One region of the Pseudomonas spirodelae genome, then DNA from elsewhere that is predicted to be linked to it. Evidence: predicted binding sites of a transcription regulator. Region 1 holds the regulator's gene; each other region holds the start of a gene.
The links. Region 1 encodes FliA, which starts transcription of late flagellar genes. Its sites were predicted from a motif close to CTAAAGTTTNNNNNNNNNNNGCCGNTAA; they were not measured.

Region 1 (4,719 bases):
GCAGGTCAAACGCTTTTTCGCCGCCGATATGCGTACCGCCATGAAGCTGGTGCGTGATGAACTGGGTGCCGATGCCTCGATCATTGGCAATCGCCGGGTTGCTGGCGGTGTCGAGCTGACTGCCGCACTGGATTATCAAGTGCCCGCCGCGCCAGCCCGTCAGCCTAATCCGGCGCTGGAAGCCGAATTACGCAAGACTCAGGCAAAAATCGCCACAGCGCAGGCGGAGCTGACCACGCGTGCTCAAGTCGATGCCGGCAAGGATCGTCAGTTGTTTGGCGCCGCCGCCAGTGTGCCAGTCGATCGCTTGGCTGAGGCATTGTCTCCGGCACGTGCTGCTCCTGCAGCCGCTGATCAGGGCGCCCTGGATGCCATGCGCTTCGAACTGCATGGCCTGCGTGAACTGATTGAGGTGCAGCTGGGTTCAATTGCCTGGGGGCAGTTGCAGAGCCGCCAGCCGCAGCAAGCGAATCTGTGGCGTCGTCTGCAACGCATGGGCCTGTCCGCTGAACTTGCGAAAGCGCTGCTTGAGCGCGTTGCCAACATCGCCGAGCCGCGTCAGGCCTGGCGCATGTTGCTGGCGCATCTGGCTCACGCCATCAAGACGCCGCAGCAAGAGCCAATGGAAGATGGCGGCGTCATCGCCCTGGTGGGCCCGGCGGGTATGGGCAAGACCACGACCTTGGCCAAGCTGGCGGCGCGTTATGTGCTCAAGTACGGCGCGCAGCATATTGCCCTGGTCAGCCTCGATAGCTACCGCATTGGCGCGCAGGAACAGATCAAAACTCTGGGTCGTATTCTTAACGTGCCAGTCACGCTGGTCGATCCGGGTCAATCCTTGACCCAGGCTTTGGCTCCTCTGGCGCGCAAGCGTGTTGTGTTGATCGATACCGCTGGCCTGCCGGCCAATGATCCGGCGCTGCGCATGCAACTGGAAACGCTGGCCAGCCGTGGCGTCAATGCCAAGAGCTATCTAGTGATGGCCGCAACCAGCCAGGGCCAAGTGCTGAAAGCCGCCTACCATAGTTATAAACGCTGTGGTCTGGTTGGCTGTATTATCACTAAAGCGGATGAAGCCACCAGTTTGGGTGAGGTGTTAGGGCTGGCTATTAGCCAACGTCTACCGGTAGCCTACCTCACTGATGGGCCACGCATTCCCGATGATCTGCAGATACCGCGCAGTCATCAGTTGGTGAGTCGGGCCGTTGGGCTGCAGGCGACCCAAGAACCGAGTGAAGATACGATGGCAGAGATGTTTTCCGGTCTTTACCAGCAGCCTGCACGGCGTGCCAGTTAAGCTAAATATTATTGGAATTGAGCGGTGTTTGGCCGAGCAAGTGGCTCCAGTCGACGTTAGACAAGGTATTAGAAATTATGGGTATGCATCCCGTACAGGTGATTGCGGTGACCGGCGGCAAAGGTGGCGTCGGCAAGACCAACGTCTCGGTGAACCTGGCGTTGGCCCTGGCTGATCTGGGGCGCCGGGTTATGTTGATGGACGCTGACCTGGGTTTGGCCAACGTCGATGTATTGTTGGGGCTCAGTGCTAAACGCACCCTGGAAGACGTTATCAGCGGCGAGTGTGAGCTGCGTGATGTGCTGTTGCAGGGGCCGGGTGGTATTCGCATCGTGCCTGCCGCTTCGGGCATTCAGAGCATGGTGCAGTTGTCGCCGATGCAGCATGCTGGATTAATCCAGGCCTTCAGCGATATCAGTGACAACCTCGATGTGCTGATTATCGATACCGCCGCCGGGATCGGTGATGGTGTTGTCAGCTTCGTGCGCGCCGCGCAGGAGGTTCTGGTGGTGGTGTGTGATGAACCCACCTCGATTACCGATGCTTACGCCCTGATTAAATTGCTCAACCGCGACCACGGCATGAATCGTTTTCGCGTATTGGCCAACATGGCTCACAGCCCGCAGGAAGGTCGTAATCTCTTTGCTAAGCTGACCAAAGTGACTGACCGTTTTCTTGACGTTGCCCTGCAGTATGTCGGTGCAGTGCCTTACGACGAGTCAGTGCGCAAGGCCGTGCAGAAGCAGCGCGCGGTTTATGAAGCTTTTCCGCGCTCGAAATGCGCGCTGGCGTTCAAAGCAATCGCTCAGAAAGTCGATGCCTGGCCATTACCGGCCAACCCGCGTGGTCATTTAGAGTTCTTTGTTGAGCGACTGGTGCAGCAACCGATCGTAGACACGGCCATATGACAGCAGCCTCTGGACTTCGTATGTATAGCAAAGCGCAGGCGCAGGATTCCCAGCACCAGCTGATCGAGCGCTACGCGCCTCTGGTCAAACGCATTGCCTATCACCTGCTGGCACGCTTGCCGGCCAGTGTGCAGGTTGACGACTTGATCCAGGCGGGGATGATCGGCCTGCTTGAAGCGTCAAAAAAATACGACTCCAGTAAAGGTGCCAGTTTCGAGACATTCGTCGGTATCCGTATTCGCGGCTCCATGCTTGATGAGGTGCGTAAAGGCGACTGGGCACCCCGTTCGGTGCACCGCAATAGCCGCATGGTGAGCGATGCCATTCGAAAAGTTGAGGCCAGAACCGGTCGTGACGCTAAAGATCAAGAGGTTGCGGCCGAACTCCAATTGAGTCTGGAGGATTACTACGGCATTCTTGGCGACACTTTGGGCAGCCGCCTGTTCAGTTTCGACGACCTGTTACAGGACGGCGAGCACGGCGAGTTGAATGAAGACGCTGGCAACCATCACCTCGAACCTTCTCGTGATCTAGAAGATGAACGCTTTCAGGCGGCCTTGGCAGATGCCATTGGCAACCTGCCAGAGCGCGAGCGCTTGGTGTTGGCACTGTATTACGATGAAGAATTGAACCTTAAAGAGATCGGCGCGGTGTTGGGGGTTAGCGAGTCACGCGTAAGCCAACTACACAGTCAGTGTGCCGCTCGTTTACGCGCCCGTCTGGGTGAGTGGCGCGCGCACTAAACTGCCCGCTCGCGCGGCTGGTTTCATGAATAAAGGCGCATGCAGGTTGCTGGGTGCGTTTGGGACTGTACGGAGGTCGACTTGGACAAAAACATGAAAATCCTCATCGTTGATGACTTTTCAACGATGCGACGGATCATCAAGAACCTCCTGCGTGACTTGGGGTTCACCAACACCGCAGAAGCCGATGACGGCACGACTGCATTGCCCATGCTGCAAAGCGGCAGCTTCGACTTTCTGGTAACGGATTGGAACATGCCTGGCATGACCGGTATTGACTTGCTGCGTGCCGTGCGTGCGGATGATCGGCTGAAAAGCCTGCCGGTGCTGATGGTCACGGCAGAAGCTAAGCGTGATCAGATTATCGAAGCTGCCCAGGCTGGGGTTAACGGTTATGTAGTCAAACCGTTCACTGCCCAGGTTCTGAAAGAGAAGATTGAGAAAATCTTTGAGCGGGTCAACGGCTGATGTCTGCCACGAGGTTCTATGGAGCATAAAAATCCTGCTCAGGGTGATCTTGAATCGTCCTTGAAGCACAGCGCTCGCCAACTGGTAGACAGCCTGGAAAAAGGCAATTTTGGTGAAGCGGTCCAGCTGATACATGACTTGAATAAGGCGCGTGACCGTGGCTTGTATCATGAGGTCGGCAAGTTGACCCGTGAGCTGCACAACGCCATCGTCAACTTTCAGCTTGACCCTCGTGTGCCGCATGCCACTGAAGTCTCGCAAATCACCGATGCCACCGAACGCCTGAATTATGTGGTGACGATGACCGAGAAAGCGGCCAATCGCACCATGGACCTGGTTGAGTTGAGTGCGCCGCTGGTCAATGACCTCAGTGCTGAAGCGCAAAGCCTGAGTGCTGACTGGGGGCGTTTTATGCGCCGCGAGATGAGCGCAGACGGTTTTCGTGAATTGGCCAAGCGTGTTGAGCTTTTTCTAGCAAGCAGTGAGCGTGATAGCGCGAAAATCTCCGGGCACCTCAATGATATTTTGCTGGCTCAGGATTATCAGGATCTCACTGGGCAGGTGATCAAGCGGGTGACCCAGTTGGTCACTGAAGTTGAGAGCAACCTGCTGAAACTGGTGCTGATGGCCAGTCAGGTGGATCAATTTGCCGGCATTGAGCACAATCACGAGTTACTCCGTGCCGAGCAAGAAAAACAAAAAGAACCTTCCCACGGTGAAGGTCCGCAGATTCATGCCGATAAGCGTGAAGACGTCGCATCTAATCAAGATGATGTTGACGACCTGCTTTCTAGCTTAGGATTTTAGGAGCACACGTCTTATGAGCTTCGGCGCCGATGAAGAAATCCTCCAGGACTTCCTGGTAGAGGCCGGCGAGATTCTTGAACTGTTGTCCGAGCAGCTGGTAGAGCTGGAAAGTCGTCCGGACGACATGAATCTGCTCAACGCTATTTTTCGCGGTTTTCATACCGTCAAAGGTGGTGCTGGTTTTCTCCAGCTCAATGAGCTGGTGGAATGCTGCCATATCGCAGAAAACGTCTTCGACATCCTGCGCAAGGGTGAGCGGCGCGTCGACTCCGCGTTAATGGATGTGGTGCTTGAAGCACTGGATGCCGTTAACGGCATGTTTACCGAGGTGCGCGAGCGTACCGATCTAACCCCGGCTACTCCTGAACTGCTGGCTGCTTTGGCGCGTCTGGCTGAACCGGCAGGTGCTGAGCCTGAACCTGTCGTGGCGGTTGAAGTGCCCGCTGAGCATGCGCCTGAGCCCGTTGCTGGCGACATTACCGACAGTGAATTCGAG
Region 2 (4,719 bases), on a different contig from region 1:
ATCGCGAAACCAGAGGGTTTCGTTGGTGGTCATGGCATCAACCACTTGTTCACGCAAACCGCTGCGCGGCTGGCTCTGCATGCGCTGCACCAGCTCACCCAGGGTCTTGATGTTGTTCTGTTCCATCAACTTGTTAAGCCGACTGGAAACCAGATACTGCTTATTAGTACCCAGCAGAATGCCGCAGGCTTTTTCCAAGAACGTCCGGAACTGCTCGAAATCCAAATTACCTGTAGACACTCAAGAGGCCTCGACGAACATATATTTAACTGAGGGCCTGGCCCTCAGTCCCCTGCCGCAATATTGATGCGGTCAGCTACCCGTGCTGCCAAGTCATCCGGGCGAAACTTTGCGAGGAAATCATCCGCGCCCACCTTCTTCACCATAGCTTGGTTAAACACACCCGATAACGAAGTATGCAGGATGATGTGCAGCTTTTGCATACGCGGATCAGCGCGGATCTCCGCCGTCAGCGTGTAGCCATCCATTTCCGGCATCTCGATGTCGGAAATCAGCATCAAAAACTCCTCTGCAGGATTTTTGCCTTCTTCCACCATCGCCTTCAGATATTCCAACGCCTGACGACCGTCATTCAGCGCTACAACCTCAACGCCCACGGTTTCCAGACAACGGGTTACCTGCTTGCGCGCCACCGATGAGTCGTCGCAGGTCAGCACGCGCTTGGTCACCGCACGCGCCTGTGTCTGAGCGTCCAAAACACCTTCGGAGATGACTTCTGATGTTGGCGCTACCTCGGCGAGAATTTTCTCGACGTCGATAATTTCAACCATCTTGTCGTCCAGATGGGTAACGGCCGTCAGGTAGTGATCGCGCCCGGTGCCCTTGGGTGGCGGATGAATCGACTCCCAGTTCATGTTGACGATGCGCTCAACCGAATGAACCAAAAAGCCCTGAACCTTGGTGTTGTATTCCGTGATGATGACAAAGCTGTTGTCGATATTGGCCAGCGGCGCACTGCCGGTCGCCATGGACAAATCAAGAATTGGAATAGTGCCGCCCCGGATGCTGGCTACACCACGAACAACGGGGCTCGATCTCGGCATGATGGTGAGTTTGGGGCACTGCAGCACCTCCTTCACCTTGAACACGTTTATCCCATATAACTGGTTGCCGTTTAGACGGAACAGCAACAACTCCAAGCGATTCTGCCCAACCAACTGAGTTCGCTGGTTAACCGAATCCATCACACCGGCCATACCCAAACTCCTCTTTGAGTAACAATTTGCTGTCAGCGTAGCAGGCGGCACGCGCCTTGCTACCCAACCCATATGAACATTCAAACGACAACTAACCGACGCCCATTGCCAAAGCACCGTCACTGGCTGGCAGTTGTACCCGCTTTGCTGGTACTCGGCTATAGCGCATTGGCCGCGGCCAGCGCCACGCTACCTGAACAACTTATCGGCGCTGGCGAAGCGTTTCTTGAGCAAGCGGTGAGTGATTATTTAAAACGTGGCAACATTGCCGGCCGCCATGAGATTCAAATTAACCGGCTCGACCCCCGCTTGCGCCTCCCGCTGTGCGCACAGCCGTTGACCACCACACTGGAAAGCCCTGCCGAACCGATTGGCCGGGTGACGCTGCGCGTGCGCTGCGACAGTGATGCGCCATGGATGGTATTTGTCCCCGGGCAAGTACGCCTATACCGCGAAGTGGTGATTGTTAATCGCCCGCTGAAACGCGACAGTTTGCTGACTGATACCGATATTGTGCTGGGCGAGCGGGATGTCGGCCTGCTGAATCAGGGTTATCTCACCGCACTTGAGCAGGCTATCGGCAAGAAATTGACGCGCCCAGTGCTGCCGGACCAAGTGCTGGCACCGATTCATGTACAAATTGCCGAGGCCATACGCAAAGGCGACCAGGTGATTATCAGCGCTCGCAGCGCGGGCATCAGCGTGCGTATGCCCGGTGAAGCCTTGTCGGACGGCACAGTCGGTCGGCAGATTCGGGTGCGTAACCAACGCTCTAATCGTGTGATCAGGGCCCGTGTAGTGGGGCCTGGACAGGTTGAGGTGGCCATGTAGGCATGGCTGTTTGTTTTAGCTTTGTGTGCACAGTGAGCTGACGATTATCCGCACTGTGTTTAGACTGTTAGCTGACGCACACTTTTGCCCTAAAGTTTTCCCAGGCAATGCCGACAACAAGGCAAGCGTCCACATACTGTTCGAGGTTTTGCATCATGGTCATTGATATCAACCGGCTCAACAATGCCGCAACGCCAGCCAATTCAGGGCGGGCGGGCAGTGCACAAGCAGGCGGCCAGAACCAAGCCATCGGCACTAAACAACCTGGCAACGCAGCCAGCGCCGAACAAGCGAAACCCACTGACAAGAGCGGTGAGTCCGTCCAGCTGAGCCGCGAGGCCCAGCAGCTGCAGCAAGTCAGCGAAAAGCTGCGCGATCAACCTAGCGTCGATAACGAACGCGTCGCCAAATTGAAACAGGCGATTGAAGACGGCAGCTACCAGATCGATAACCAGCGCGTCGCCAGTAAACTGCTTAATTTCGAATCCCAGCGTTAGTCTCCGGGCTATGCTGGGGTAATTGGTCGCCCAATAGGCACTTCATGCTACGCACTGAAGCGTCTATTACCCCGAAGAGCCCGCAATGCAAGACACCAACCTGCTTGAACTGTTCACCACTGATATCGGCACCGCCGAGCAGTTGCTTGAATTAATCGACACTGAATTCCAAGCCCTCAGTGATCGGGACCTCCCCCGTCTGCAGAGCATACTGACCGACAAGCTGCCGTTGCTGACGCTGCTCGACCAGCACGGCAAAGAACGTAGCCAACTGCTCATCAGCCTCAACCTCAGCCCTGACCGTAAAGGTTTACAGGCACTTGCCGCGCAATCCAGTCATGGCGAACTGCTGCTGGAGCGCGGCGATCAGCTTAGCGCCCTACTCGAACGCTGCCAGACCGCCAACCTGCGTAATGGTCGACTGATTCGCTCCAGCCAGGCCTCGGCCAACAGCATGCTGGGTATTCTGCGCGGCAACGAAACACCCAGCCTCTATGACAGCCGTGGCGGTGCCGCTAGAACCGGCCAGCAACGCCCACTCAGCCAGGCCTAAACCATAAAAGGCATAAGAGACTTACTGTCATATAGCCAGTACTCTAGCGCCACAGCATTTGCCCGGAGAGTTACGGACCGTGTCCAGCCCCTTTAGCCAGGAAGATGGCCCGCAGCCACCCAAGGTGCTCAAGGCACTGGTGGAAATAGTTGCCAACCTGCGCCAACTGCAACAAGCCAATGACCCACTGATCATCACCTTCCATGAACGCAATCAACGCTTTCAGAGCTATGTGATCGAGGTTGATCGCGACAAAAACCTGCTGATTCTTGATGAGTTGATGCCGAGCGATGGTGAGCGCTACTTAGTTAATGGCGAAGCCTTCTCTGTGGAAGCGTTCCACGAAGGTGTGCGCGTGGCCTGGCAATGCGAGCAGAGCGTGCGCATTACTGAGCATCAAGGGGCACGCTGCTATTTCAGCCCGATGCCGCCTGAAATGACCTACCACCAACGCCGTGGCGCCTTTCGTGCACCGCTCAAGCAGAGCGAAGCGATCAAGGTCGAGTTAGCCGGTGACAAACTGCGCACCACGCTAGCTGGCGAACTACTGGATATATCAGCAACCGGCTGCAAGCTGCGCTTTCCCGGCAGCCTTGGCAGCAACCTGCAAGCCGGCCAGGTGTATGAACGCTTTACGGCAAGATTTCCGTTCGGCGCCATGACCACCCCCCTAGAAGTGCGGCATGTGCTGTATGACGAGAAGCTGGACACCACCTTTATTGGCGCACGCTTTCATCGCATCGGCGGCCAGGAGCAGCGGTTAGTCGAGCGCTTCGTCTACCAGTTACAACGCGAAGCACGCCGCTTCGAAAGCGACGGGCTGTTCTAACGGCCTAGAGGGAGATGTTCAGCGCCGCCAGGCGCGACAGATCCTCGGGCCGGTCCACGTCCCACAACGCAGGCAGCAGCGCCGGATGCCAGTCCAGCTGCTGCAAGCGTTGCAGCGTCATATTGAAGACCCGCTCGGTCCCCCACGGCATGTCACAGAACAAGGTGGCGTGCATGCTGCGTAACCCCAGCAGCACATAACCGCCATCTTCGGCCGGACCAATCACCACAGACTGCTGCTGCAACGCACTGCAGGCTTGCTGCAGATAATCGCCGTCGAGCGCGGGACAGTCATTGCCGATCAGGATCACCGCATCACTCTCCGCCAACCCCAAGGTGGCAATGCGCCGCATGCGCTCACCCAAATCACCAGCAGGCTGCTCGACCAAGGTCCAACCAAGGCGTTGCGCCAGCGTTTGCAGCGCTGCGCTGGGCAAATCATCCAACCACAAAAAGCGCTCGCTAAAGCCATGAGCAGGTAACTGCAAGGCGCGCTCCAGCAACAGCTGTTGCAAGTCACAGGCACCCTGAGCTCCCAACGCAGGAATCATGCGGGTCTTCACGCGTCCCGCGACTGGTGCGCGCGCCAGCATGTGCAATGAGATCGACAGGTTCATAGGATTGATCCTCGGCGGTACTGTCGAGCCAGTTTTTCTGGGCTAACACCGCAGTAATAGGCCAGACGCAGGCACCACATCAACAATACGGTACGCCAGATTCCGTGCTGCTCCCAGCGCCGGCTGGACGTCGATAAGGGCGGACGCAAACAACGTGGCCTGGCCTGCTCCTTCAA
Region 3 (4,719 bases), on a different contig from region 1:
CACCGGCACTGCTATAGATATTGTTGCCCTGAAAGCCGCATTCCCACCGCTGACCTTGACTTATAACGCTGCTGCAGGTGATTTCGGCGGTTTACCTGCAGGTGCCACCCTTACCCGTGTCGACAATAAAGGCGTACCTATTACACCCGCCCCGACACCATTGTTTCAGCCTGGGCAACAGAACAACTTCGTCCTCGCTTTGGCAGATGGTACCCAGGTGAGCATGAGCCTGAGTGGTCGGCCGGAAAACAATGACCGTTTCGACATCAGCTTTAACCAAAACGGTGTCTCCGACAACCGCAACGCCCTAAAGCTTGCCGACCTGCAAAATAAACAAACGGTGGGCGTAGACCCGACTGTTACGGGTATTGGCACGGGCGTCAGCTTTACCGAGGGTTACGGCGATATGGTCGAGCGAGTCGGCACCTTGACCGCCCAAGCGCGGCAAGACAGTGAGGCCACCGGGGCGATTCTTAAGCAAGCCACCGATAACCGTGACTCGCTGTCAGGGGTCAACCTCGATGAAGAGGCCGCCAACCTGATCAAATTCGAGCAGTACTACAACGCGTCGGCCCAGGTCATTCAAGTTGCGCGCTCTTTGTTCGATACCCTGATCAATACATTCAGATAAACGCGCGCCGCTTTACGGCGCGTACAGAACAATCCTCTAACCCCCGGCAGAGGGTTAGGGTATATGGCGGCTAGTAGCAGCCAAACACCGGATTGCGACAAGAGGCTTAAACATGCGCATCTCCACCATTCAGGCATTTAACAACGGTGTGCAAGGCCTGCAAAAAAACTACGCCAATGCCATCCGCACGCAGGAGCAGATCAGCACCGGCAACCGCATTTTGACACCCGCAGACGACCCGGTTGCTTCGGTGCGCCTGCTGCAATTGGAGCAACAGCAAAACGTCCTAGGGCAATATAAAGAGAACCTCACGGCGGCAAAAAACGGCCTGGCGCAGGAAGAAGTCACCCTCAACTCGGTCAACACCGTATTGCAGCGCGTGCGCGAACTGGCGGTACAGGCCGGTAACGGCGCCTTGAGTCAAGCCGATCGCGAATCCATCGCGGCCGAGTTGGGTGAGCGCGAAGACGAGCTACTCGGGCTGATGAATACCCGCAACGCACGGGGCGAATATTTGTTTGCAGGCTTTCAGGGCAAAACCCAGCCCTTCGTTCGTCAGGCCGATGGCAGTTACAGTTATCAAGGCGACGAAGGCCAGCGCAAACTGCAAATTGCCAGCTCACTGAGCGTACCGATTAGTGATAACGGCAAGAAAACCTTTGAAAACGTGATTAACGCTGGGCGTGTGCAGGCCGCTGTTACGGCCGCGCCGGGGTCAACGTTGCAGGTGTCGGCCCCGCTGGTGCAGGACGAAGTCGCGTTTTCCGGCGTTACCCCGTTTCCGGATAGTGGCGTTGAAGTGGTGTTCGACGTAGCACCTAACCAGAATAACTATGCGGTCTATGGGTTGCCCAGAACGGTTGGTGATACACCCTTGCCCGACGGCAGTGGCACCCTCGATGCGGATCCGGACAAGGCCGACAGTTTGGTGTTTCGCGGTGTAACGCTGAAGTTCTCGGGTGTACCAGTGGGTGGGGAGACTGTTCAGCTCACTGTCGACGCCACTCAGCAAAAACGAGGCATCCTCGATACCATTGCTCAGTTAAAAACTAGTTTGCAGAGCTCGGCCAGTGGCTTTCAGGTTGGTGATGCGGTAGCCGTTGCTATTACCAACCTCGATAACGGCATGACCACTGTGGACAGCGTGCGCGGTGAAATCGGCGCGCGCCTCAATGTGGTCGAAACCACCCAGACCGATAACGAAGACGTCGGCCTAGTCAATAAATCGGTGCAGGCCGAGCTGCGTGAGCTGGATTACGCTGAGGCCTTATCGCGACTGGCCTTTCAAACAGTAATCCTTGAAGCTGCACAGCAAAGCTACGTGAAAGTCAGTGGCCTTAACCTGTTTAACAAGCTGTAGGGTGGGTTACGTGGCGCACAGTCACCGTCGAAGTCTATCAATACGCTGTCCTGCGTCGCTAACCCACCCTGCAAAGCCTAAGACGCACGACGGTTCCTTGGCATAGCTTTGGGTTTACGCTGATCAAGCGCTGCAACAAGCTGTTTTTAAAAGCCAAAAATACTGCAAGCGTTTTTTTATAAAAAAAGCCTAAAGCTCCCGTAGCAAGCGCCGATACAAAGTACGAATGCGAACTTTATGGGTGCCTGGGCACTGCCCACCCAAGGTCGCACGCTCAGGCAAACACGCTAGTCCTTGGAGGACACCATCATGGCTCTTACAGTTAACACCAACGTCGCTTCCCTCAATACTCAGCGCAACCTGAATGCGTCTTCCAATGCTCTGAGTACTTCTTTGCAGCGGTTGTCCACCGGTAGCCGTATCAACAGTGCCAAGGACGATGCCGCCGGCCTGCAAATCTCCAACCGTCTGACCAGTCAGGTAAACGGCTTGGGTGTTGCAGTTCGTAACGCCAATGATGGTATCTCTCTGGCACAAACCGCTGAAGGTGCTCTGCAGCAGTCGACCAACATTCTGCAGCGTATGCGTGATCTGTCCCTGCAGTCGGCTAACGGCAGTAACTCCACCACTGAACGTCAGGCACTGAACCAGGAAGTAGGTCAGCTCAAAGAAGAGTTGAACCGTATTGCCGACACCACCACCTTCGGTGGCCAGAAGCTGCTAAGCGGAGAATTCGGCACCAAGCAGTTCCAGGTTGGCGCTAATGCCAACGAAACCATTGCCGTGCAGATCAACTCGTCGAGTGCTCGTGATATTGGTGCCAATCGGGTAAATCTTGGCGGTACTGGTGTTGGTGCGATTGGAGCCGCAGCACCTACTCCTGGCGCGGCTGCAATTGGCGGTGTAGCTACACTGACTATCACAGGGCCAGCTGGCACAGGTACTACGGGGACTATTGCAGCTGGCTCCGCAGCGGCTGCGGCCACGGCTGTCAATCTTCTGTCCGGCGCTACTGGCGTCAGCGCTGATGCACGCACAGGTGTCGAGCTTTCCAGCCTAGGCGACACTGGTAATGTGGCATTTACGTTGACGGGCAGTACCACTGGCGGAGCTGTTTCAGTCAACGCTGTGATTAATGATAAAACTAATCTAAGTGACCTGGCTGCTGCAGTTAACGCTCAAAGTTCAAAAACTGGTGTTACTGCAACGCTGACAAGTAATAACTCCAAAATCGAACTGATCAGTGAAAATGGCGATGATATCGTCATTGCCGATTTTAACAATTCAGGCACTACAAAAACTATCGCTCTAAATAAGATCGACTACGACGGTAAGGTGGCAACTACCGGTACTGTTACGCTGACTGGGGGAGCTACGCCAGCCACAGACACCGACAGTACTCGTGTCTCGGGGAATATCCGCTTGGATAGCAGTGGTGCCTTTCAAGTTACTAGTGCTGGTGCTGACGCCGCCACAGTTGCAGCTGCAGGCACCAACATTTCCGTGCTAGCTAAGGTGGCAGATGTAAATATCAGTACTGCATCAGGCGCGCAGAATGCTATCTCGGTCATTGATGCTGCAATCGCTGGTATCGATAAAAACCGCGCTGCACTGGGGGCTACTCAGAACCGTTTTGAGAACACCATCTCAAACCTGCAAAACATCTCGGAGAACGTATCCGCAGCCCGTGGTCGTATCCAAGATACTGACTTCGCCGTAGAAACCGCGAATCTGAGCAAAAATCAGATTCTGCAACAGGCCGGTACGGCGATTCTGGCTCAGGCCAACCAGCTGCCGCAGGCGGTGCTTAGCCTCCTGCGTTAAGCCTTACAGCGAGTTGGTTTTAACCTCGGGGGGTAGTGCTAAGCGCTACTCCCCGCTTTGCCATTTGAGGTGAGGTCATGGATATCAATGCAATCAATGGGTTACCGTCACTAAGTGCAACCGCTCGATCGTCTAGCCCAGGTAGCGCATCTCCAGCGGTTAGTACGGAGAAGTTAATTGCTGCTAAGGCCGAGGAGCCTACACCAACAGCCCTGACAGCTGAGCAAGCGCGCCAACCCGTCGAGGAGGCCATCTCTAGCATTAAGCAATTCGCCCAAAGCATTCAGCGTAATCTGAACTTTGCCTTGGATGATTCCAGTGGCAGGGTGGTGGTGAAGGTCACTGACGCAATGTCTGGTGATGTGATTCGGCAGATTCCTTCTGAAGACGCCTTGCGGTTGGCGGAAAGCCTGGAAGAAGCGCGTAGCTTATTATTCAAGGCAGAAGCATAAAGCGGTACGCTTCTTGATTGGCTCTGGTTTAACGAGAGCAAACGTCAATTTAACGACGAGGTGGTTAGCATGGCAAGCATTCCGGGTATTGGATCGGGCATCGACATCAACAGTATTGTGGGTGCCATGGTCAATGCAGAAAAAGCCCCTAAAGAGGCGCAGCTCGCGCGTCTGGAAAAAGCCTCTACCACCAAGTTTTCCGCTTTGGGCACGCTTAAAGGTGCTTTAAGCGAATTCCAGACGGCGATGAAGGACCTCAACAGCTTGGCGCTGTTTGAGAAGCGTACGGCCACTTCGTCAAATACCACGGCGGTCAGCGCTTCGGCCGAGAAAACTGCACTGGCAGGTTCTTATCAACTGGCAGTCAAGCAACTGGCGACCAGCAGTCGGGTGGCTACGGGTGCGATTCCGAGCGCCTACACTGCACCTGCGGATGGAAAGCTAACCGTCAA
Region 4 (4,719 bases), on a different contig from region 1:
GAGCCGCAACGGCCCGCAGGGTGGCGCCAGGGATTGCAGGCTATCAACAAAAAAGGCCGCGAAGATTCGCGGCCTTTTGCTCACAGCGGCAACTCACTCAGCCGGCTGATCGAACTGCAGCACACCGTCTTCGAAAATATTCAGTCGTTCGCGTAGCTGCCCATCGGGTAACGGATCATCCGGTGCGCTAGGCGCGACTGCATCGGGCGCGCCAGGCGCGGCGGGTACATCGCCCGCACCGACATCACTCTGCGCGCCCTCAATGGCCCGCTGGGCCTTCTTCGTCAGCACCACAATATCGATACGCCGATTGACCGGGTTGAGCGGATTCTCGCGATCGAACAACGCCGACGAGGCATACCCCACGACACGCGCCACCTGCGTATCGTCATAACCACCGGCTACCAAAACTCGCCGCGCCGCATTCGCGCGATCCGCAGACAGCTCCCAGTTGCCATAACCACCGCGCCCAGCAAAGGGCTGAGCATCGGTATGACCACTGACGCTGATCTTGTTCGGTACCGCCGCAATGGTGTCCGTCATGGCCAGCAGAATATCCTCGAAATAAGGCTGCAGCTGCGCACTGCCAGAGGCAAACATCGGCCGGTTGGCAGCATCCATAATCTGGATGCGCAGACCGTCCTGAGTGATTTCGAAGAGAATCTGATCTTTGAAATTCTGCAGCTGAGGGTTCTCCTCAACTTTGTTTTGCAGCTCTTGCAGCAGCAACTCCAGGCGCTCACGCTCAACTTCCTCGGCTATCGACTCGGCTTGCTGCTGGTCGATTTCACCCTGCGCCTCACCGGCCGGGTCGTCGTCATCTTTTGCCTCGGGATTCAGGGTTTTATCCGGCGCCGGCGTGGGCGTGCCGCCAAGGTCGATCACATACGGGCTTGCACTCTCGGAAAAGCCGACAGGGTCTTGAAAGTAGCCGGAGATGAGTTTTTTCTGCTCTGGCGTGGCCGATGACATCAGCCACATCACCATAAAGAACGCCATCATCGCCGTGGCGAAGTCAGCAAAGGCGATTTTCCAAGCACCGCCATGGTGGCCGCCAGCAACCTTTTTGACGCGTTTGACGATGATCGGCTGATTGTTTTCCATGCAGCGCTCTAGCTCCCACGCATGGCTTGCTCAAGCTCAGAAAAGCTTGGCCGGTGCGCCGGAAACAGCACTTTGCGCGAGAACTCGACGGCCAGCGAGGGCGGCATGCCTGAAGCCGAAGCCACCAAGCCCGCCTTGATCGCCTCGTACACATTCAGTTCTTCCTTGGCATCGTGCTCCAGCGAGCCGGCCAGCGGCCCGAAGAAGCCATAGGACGCCAAGATCCCGAGGAAGGTGCCGACCAACGCGGTGCCGACCTTCTCGCCGATTTCCGCGTTATCCGCCTCGGCCAGGATCGACATGGTAATCACAATGCCCAGTACCGCCGCCACGATCCCCATGGCGGGCATTCCGTCGGCAATCTTCGCCACGGCATGCGCCGGGTGCTCGAGCTCTTCTTTGAGGCTAGCGATCTCCATGTCGAACAGCCCCTCAAGCTCGTGCGGGGCCATATTGCCGGACGACATGATGCGCAGGTAATCGCAGATAAAGGCGGTCATCCGCTGATCTTTGAGGATGCCGGGGTACTTGCTGAATATCGGGCTGGCGGCAGGGTCTTCAACATCGGCCTCGATGGCCATCATGCCTTCACGGCGACTTTTGTTGAGGATCTCGTACAGGAGCTTAAGCACATCCAGGTAGTAGTGATGAGTGAAGCGCGAGCTGAACATGCTCAGCGACTTCTTGAACACCTGCATAAACATGCTGCCGGGGTTGGCCTGCAGAAAGGCCCCCAATGCAGCGCCGCCAATGATCATCACTTCGAAGGGATGAACCAACGCCATAAATTTGCCGCCCGAAAGGATAAACCCCCCCAGTACGCTGGCGAATACAACAATGATGCCGATGATTTTTGCCATAAAGAGACACTTGCCAGAGAGGGTAGAAGGGGCTTTGCAAAACAACCCTTCTATTTATCGGAAGTTTTGCGCGAGACTATAGCCAGTTAAGGTCAAAAGCCAGCTTGTCTCAATACACATGCCTAAGCCCGTCCACCATCCGCGCAACCTGACAGACTGGCTCAAGCAGCTAGACAGCCAGCTATTGCCTGCCTCAACCGAGAGCCAGCAACAGCTGCGTCGCGCCCTGGCGGACAGTAATCGCTCGATGCGTGAACTGGCGGAGTCAATGCAAAGCTGCCCGGCTCTGGCACTCAGCGTCATGCGCGAGGCCAACCGCAAAAGCAGCGGGCTCAGCGAGCGAACCGAAAGCCTCGAAGCCGCTATCAGCCGTCTCGGCATCAAACGTACCGAAGAGCTGCTCAACCGCCTGCCCGCCTTGCCCGAACAGGCGCTACCAAAGGCACTCCGGCAGATTCTGCTGATCAGCCAACATGCCTGCCAGCAGGCGAACGGCCTGTTCGCCGGGCGCCTGGCGCGCCTGTGGCAGGAAGTGCACTGGGGCAGCCTGCTGTTTCTCTCCCCGATTTGGACCCTGCTGGCCGCCCACCCGGAACTGTTCGATAAATGGGAACAGCGGGTACTGGTCAACGGTGAAGCGGCGACCAAGGTTGAGCAGGAATTACTCGGCGTCCCTCTGCTAGAGCTATGCCTGGCACTGAGCGAGCAGTGGAACCTGCCAGAATGGATCACCCAGGGTTATCGCCTACTGGTCAACGACCGGCGCTTACTGGTCAAAGCCCTGCACATCGCCCGCGACAATCAACATCCACTGCACCAGCAGCAGTGCCTGGACTCGGATAGCAACCTGCGCCGCTGGCTAACCCTGCCAGCCAACAGCATTCTCCTGGCCAATGGCTTGGCGATTTCTGCACACTATGCTTGGAACAGTCCGCACAGCCTGCGCTGGCAGCGCCTGACCGGCCTATTCCTGCAACTGCCACTCGATAACGTGCAGCAACTGTTGCACCAGAACGCCGTCAACAGTGCCCGCCAGATGCCCAGTTCAGACCTCTGGCACCCGGCCGAAGCCTTGCTGTGGCCGTGGTCGGCGCGGCACCTGCAAGCAGCGGTCACACAACCCAGCACTGCACTCGTCAGCGCGTGGCGTCAGCATTGCGCACAACTGCTCGCTCAACCCAGCGCTTTTACCAATGTGCTGCAACTCACCGCCTGCGCCAATCAAGCCCTTCAAGCCTGCGGTATGCAACGCGTGCTGATCCTGCTGGCGGATCGCAACCACACCCGCCTAATCGCCCAACAGCAAAGTGGCCTAGACAAGGCAGCAGCCAGCCTCAGCCTCGACCCACAGCAAAGCCAGGTGCTGCGCCGCTTGCTGAGCGCCCCCGCGCAATTGAAGCTGAGCCCCGCCAACATCGCGCAGTTTTCCGCCCTACTGCCGGGCACGCTGAAAAACCTGTTCCCCAGCGAACACTTGCTGATTCGCTCAATCGCCAACAATAACCGCGTGGTCATGCTGATCTTCACCGACCAGGGTGGCCGGGCGCTGAGCGACACCAGCGTGCAGGGCTTCGGCAAAACCGTGCAATGCATTGAGCGCGCCCTCGCCAGCTTTGCCAACCGCGGGCGATAGGCTTTCCGCTACAATCCGCCCTTTCCCGTCAAAAGAGGCCCGGCATGACCGCCTTCGCTGAGTTGCCCTTGCTGATCGAACCCGCCCAACTGGCCAGCCGCCTGGAGGCGCCCGAGCTGATTTTGGTCGACCTGACCAGCCAGGCGCGCTATGCCGCTGGCCACATCCCGGGGGCACACTTTGTCGACCCCAAGCGCACCCAGCGTGGACAGCCCCCAGCACCAGGCCTATTGCCGGAGCCGGCACAACTTGAGCAGTTGTTCGCTGAACTCGGGCACCATCCTGATGCTGTCTACGTGGTGTACGACGATGAGGGTGGCGGCTGGGCCGGACGTTTCATCTGGCTGCTGGATGTAATCGGCCACCGCCACTATCACTACCTTGATGGTGGCCTGCTGGCCTGGCAGGCAGAAAACCGCGAACTGAGCACCGCTGTGCCGCCAGTCGCTACGCAAGCCATCCGCTTGAATATCGACCCCACACCCACGGCTACCCGCGAATATCTGCAAAGTCGTCTCGGCGCCACCGATTTGGCGATCTGGGATGCACGCTCGCCCGGCGAATACAGCGGCGAGAAAAGCCTGGCGCAAAAAGCCGGGCATATCCCCGGCGCGGTCAACTTTGAATGGACCGCCGGTATGGACCCGTCCCGCGCGCTGCGCATTCGCCAGGACATCCAGGCGCAACTCGACAGCCTCGGCATCACGCCTGACAAAGAAATCATCACCCACTGCCAGACCCACCACCGCTCTGGCTTTACCTACCTGGTCGCCAAGATCCTTGGTTATCCACGGGTAAAAGCCTATGCCGGCTCCTGGGGCGAGTGGGGCAACCATCCGGACACTCCGGTCGAGCGCTAAGTACCCGCAGACCGCCTGCCACTTTTAAGGAAACCCAATGAAAGATCGCCTGTTTATTCTCAGCCAGTACCTGCTGCCGCACCATCTGCTCTCACGCCTGATTGGCTGCGCCGCCGAATGCCGCGCCGGCTGGTTCAAGAACCGCCTGATCGGCTGGTTCGCCAAGCAGTACCAGGTCAACATGAGCGAAGCCCAGGTCGAAGACCTGACCGCCTTTGCCCACTTCAATGACTTCTTTACCCGTGCCCTGAAAGACGGCGCA

Region 2: flgM (flagellar biosynthesis anti-sigma factor FlgM) is a predicted target of FliA. The motif match lies at 2,138-2,165, and genes of this name have one in related genera.
Region 3: SOP97_RS05830 (flagellin) is a predicted target of FliA. The motif match lies at 2,181-2,208, and genes of this name have one in related genera.
Region 4: motA (flagellar motor stator protein MotA) is a predicted target of FliA. The motif match lies at 2,019-2,046, and genes of this name have one in related genera.

What each region holds. Positions count from the first base shown of each region.
Region 1 is NZ_JAYEET010000001.1:250,561-255,279, reverse strand. It holds gene flhF (flagellar biosynthesis protein FlhF) at 1-1,297, shown strand, start outside; gene fleN (flagellar synthesis regulator FleN) at 1,375-2,205, shown strand; gene fliA (RNA polymerase sigma factor FliA) at 2,202-2,948, shown strand; gene SOP97_RS01190 (chemotaxis response regulator CheY) at 3,042-3,416, shown strand; gene SOP97_RS01185 (protein phosphatase CheZ) at 3,435-4,223, shown strand; gene SOP97_RS01180 (chemotaxis protein CheA) at 4,237-4,719, shown strand, end outside.
Region 2 is NZ_JAYEET010000013.1:36,929-41,647, reverse strand. It holds gene cheR (protein-glutamate O-methyltransferase CheR) at 1-240, opposite strand, end outside; gene SOP97_RS05205 (chemotaxis protein CheV) at 285-1,217, opposite strand; gene flgA (flagellar basal body P-ring formation chaperone FlgA) at 1,290-2,048, shown strand; gene flgM (flagellar biosynthesis anti-sigma factor FlgM) at 2,204-2,545, shown strand; gene SOP97_RS05190 (flagella synthesis protein FlgN) at 2,631-3,098, shown strand; gene SOP97_RS05185 (flagellar brake protein) at 3,178-3,927, shown strand; gene SOP97_RS05180 (TIGR04282 family arsenosugar biosynthesis glycosyltransferase) at 3,932-4,543, opposite strand; gene SOP97_RS05175 (TIGR04283 family arsenosugar biosynthesis glycosyltransferase) at 4,540-4,719, opposite strand, start outside.
Region 3 is NZ_JAYEET010000013.1:177,668-182,386, forward strand. It holds gene flgK (flagellar hook-associated protein FlgK) at 1-631, shown strand, start outside; gene flgL (flagellar hook-associated protein FlgL) at 744-1,991, shown strand; gene SOP97_RS05830 (flagellin) at 2,301-3,815, shown strand; gene SOP97_RS05835 (flagellar protein FlaG) at 3,893-4,267, shown strand; gene fliD (flagellar filament capping protein FliD) at 4,337-4,719, shown strand, end outside.
Region 4 is NZ_JAYEET010000039.1:155,731-160,449, reverse strand. It holds gene motB (flagellar motor protein MotB) at 94-1,104, opposite strand; gene motA (flagellar motor stator protein MotA) at 1,113-1,964, opposite strand; gene SOP97_RS12480 (HDOD domain-containing protein) at 2,083-3,597, shown strand; gene SOP97_RS12475 (rhodanese-like domain-containing protein) at 3,642-4,457, shown strand; gene asd (archaetidylserine decarboxylase) at 4,495-4,719, shown strand, end outside.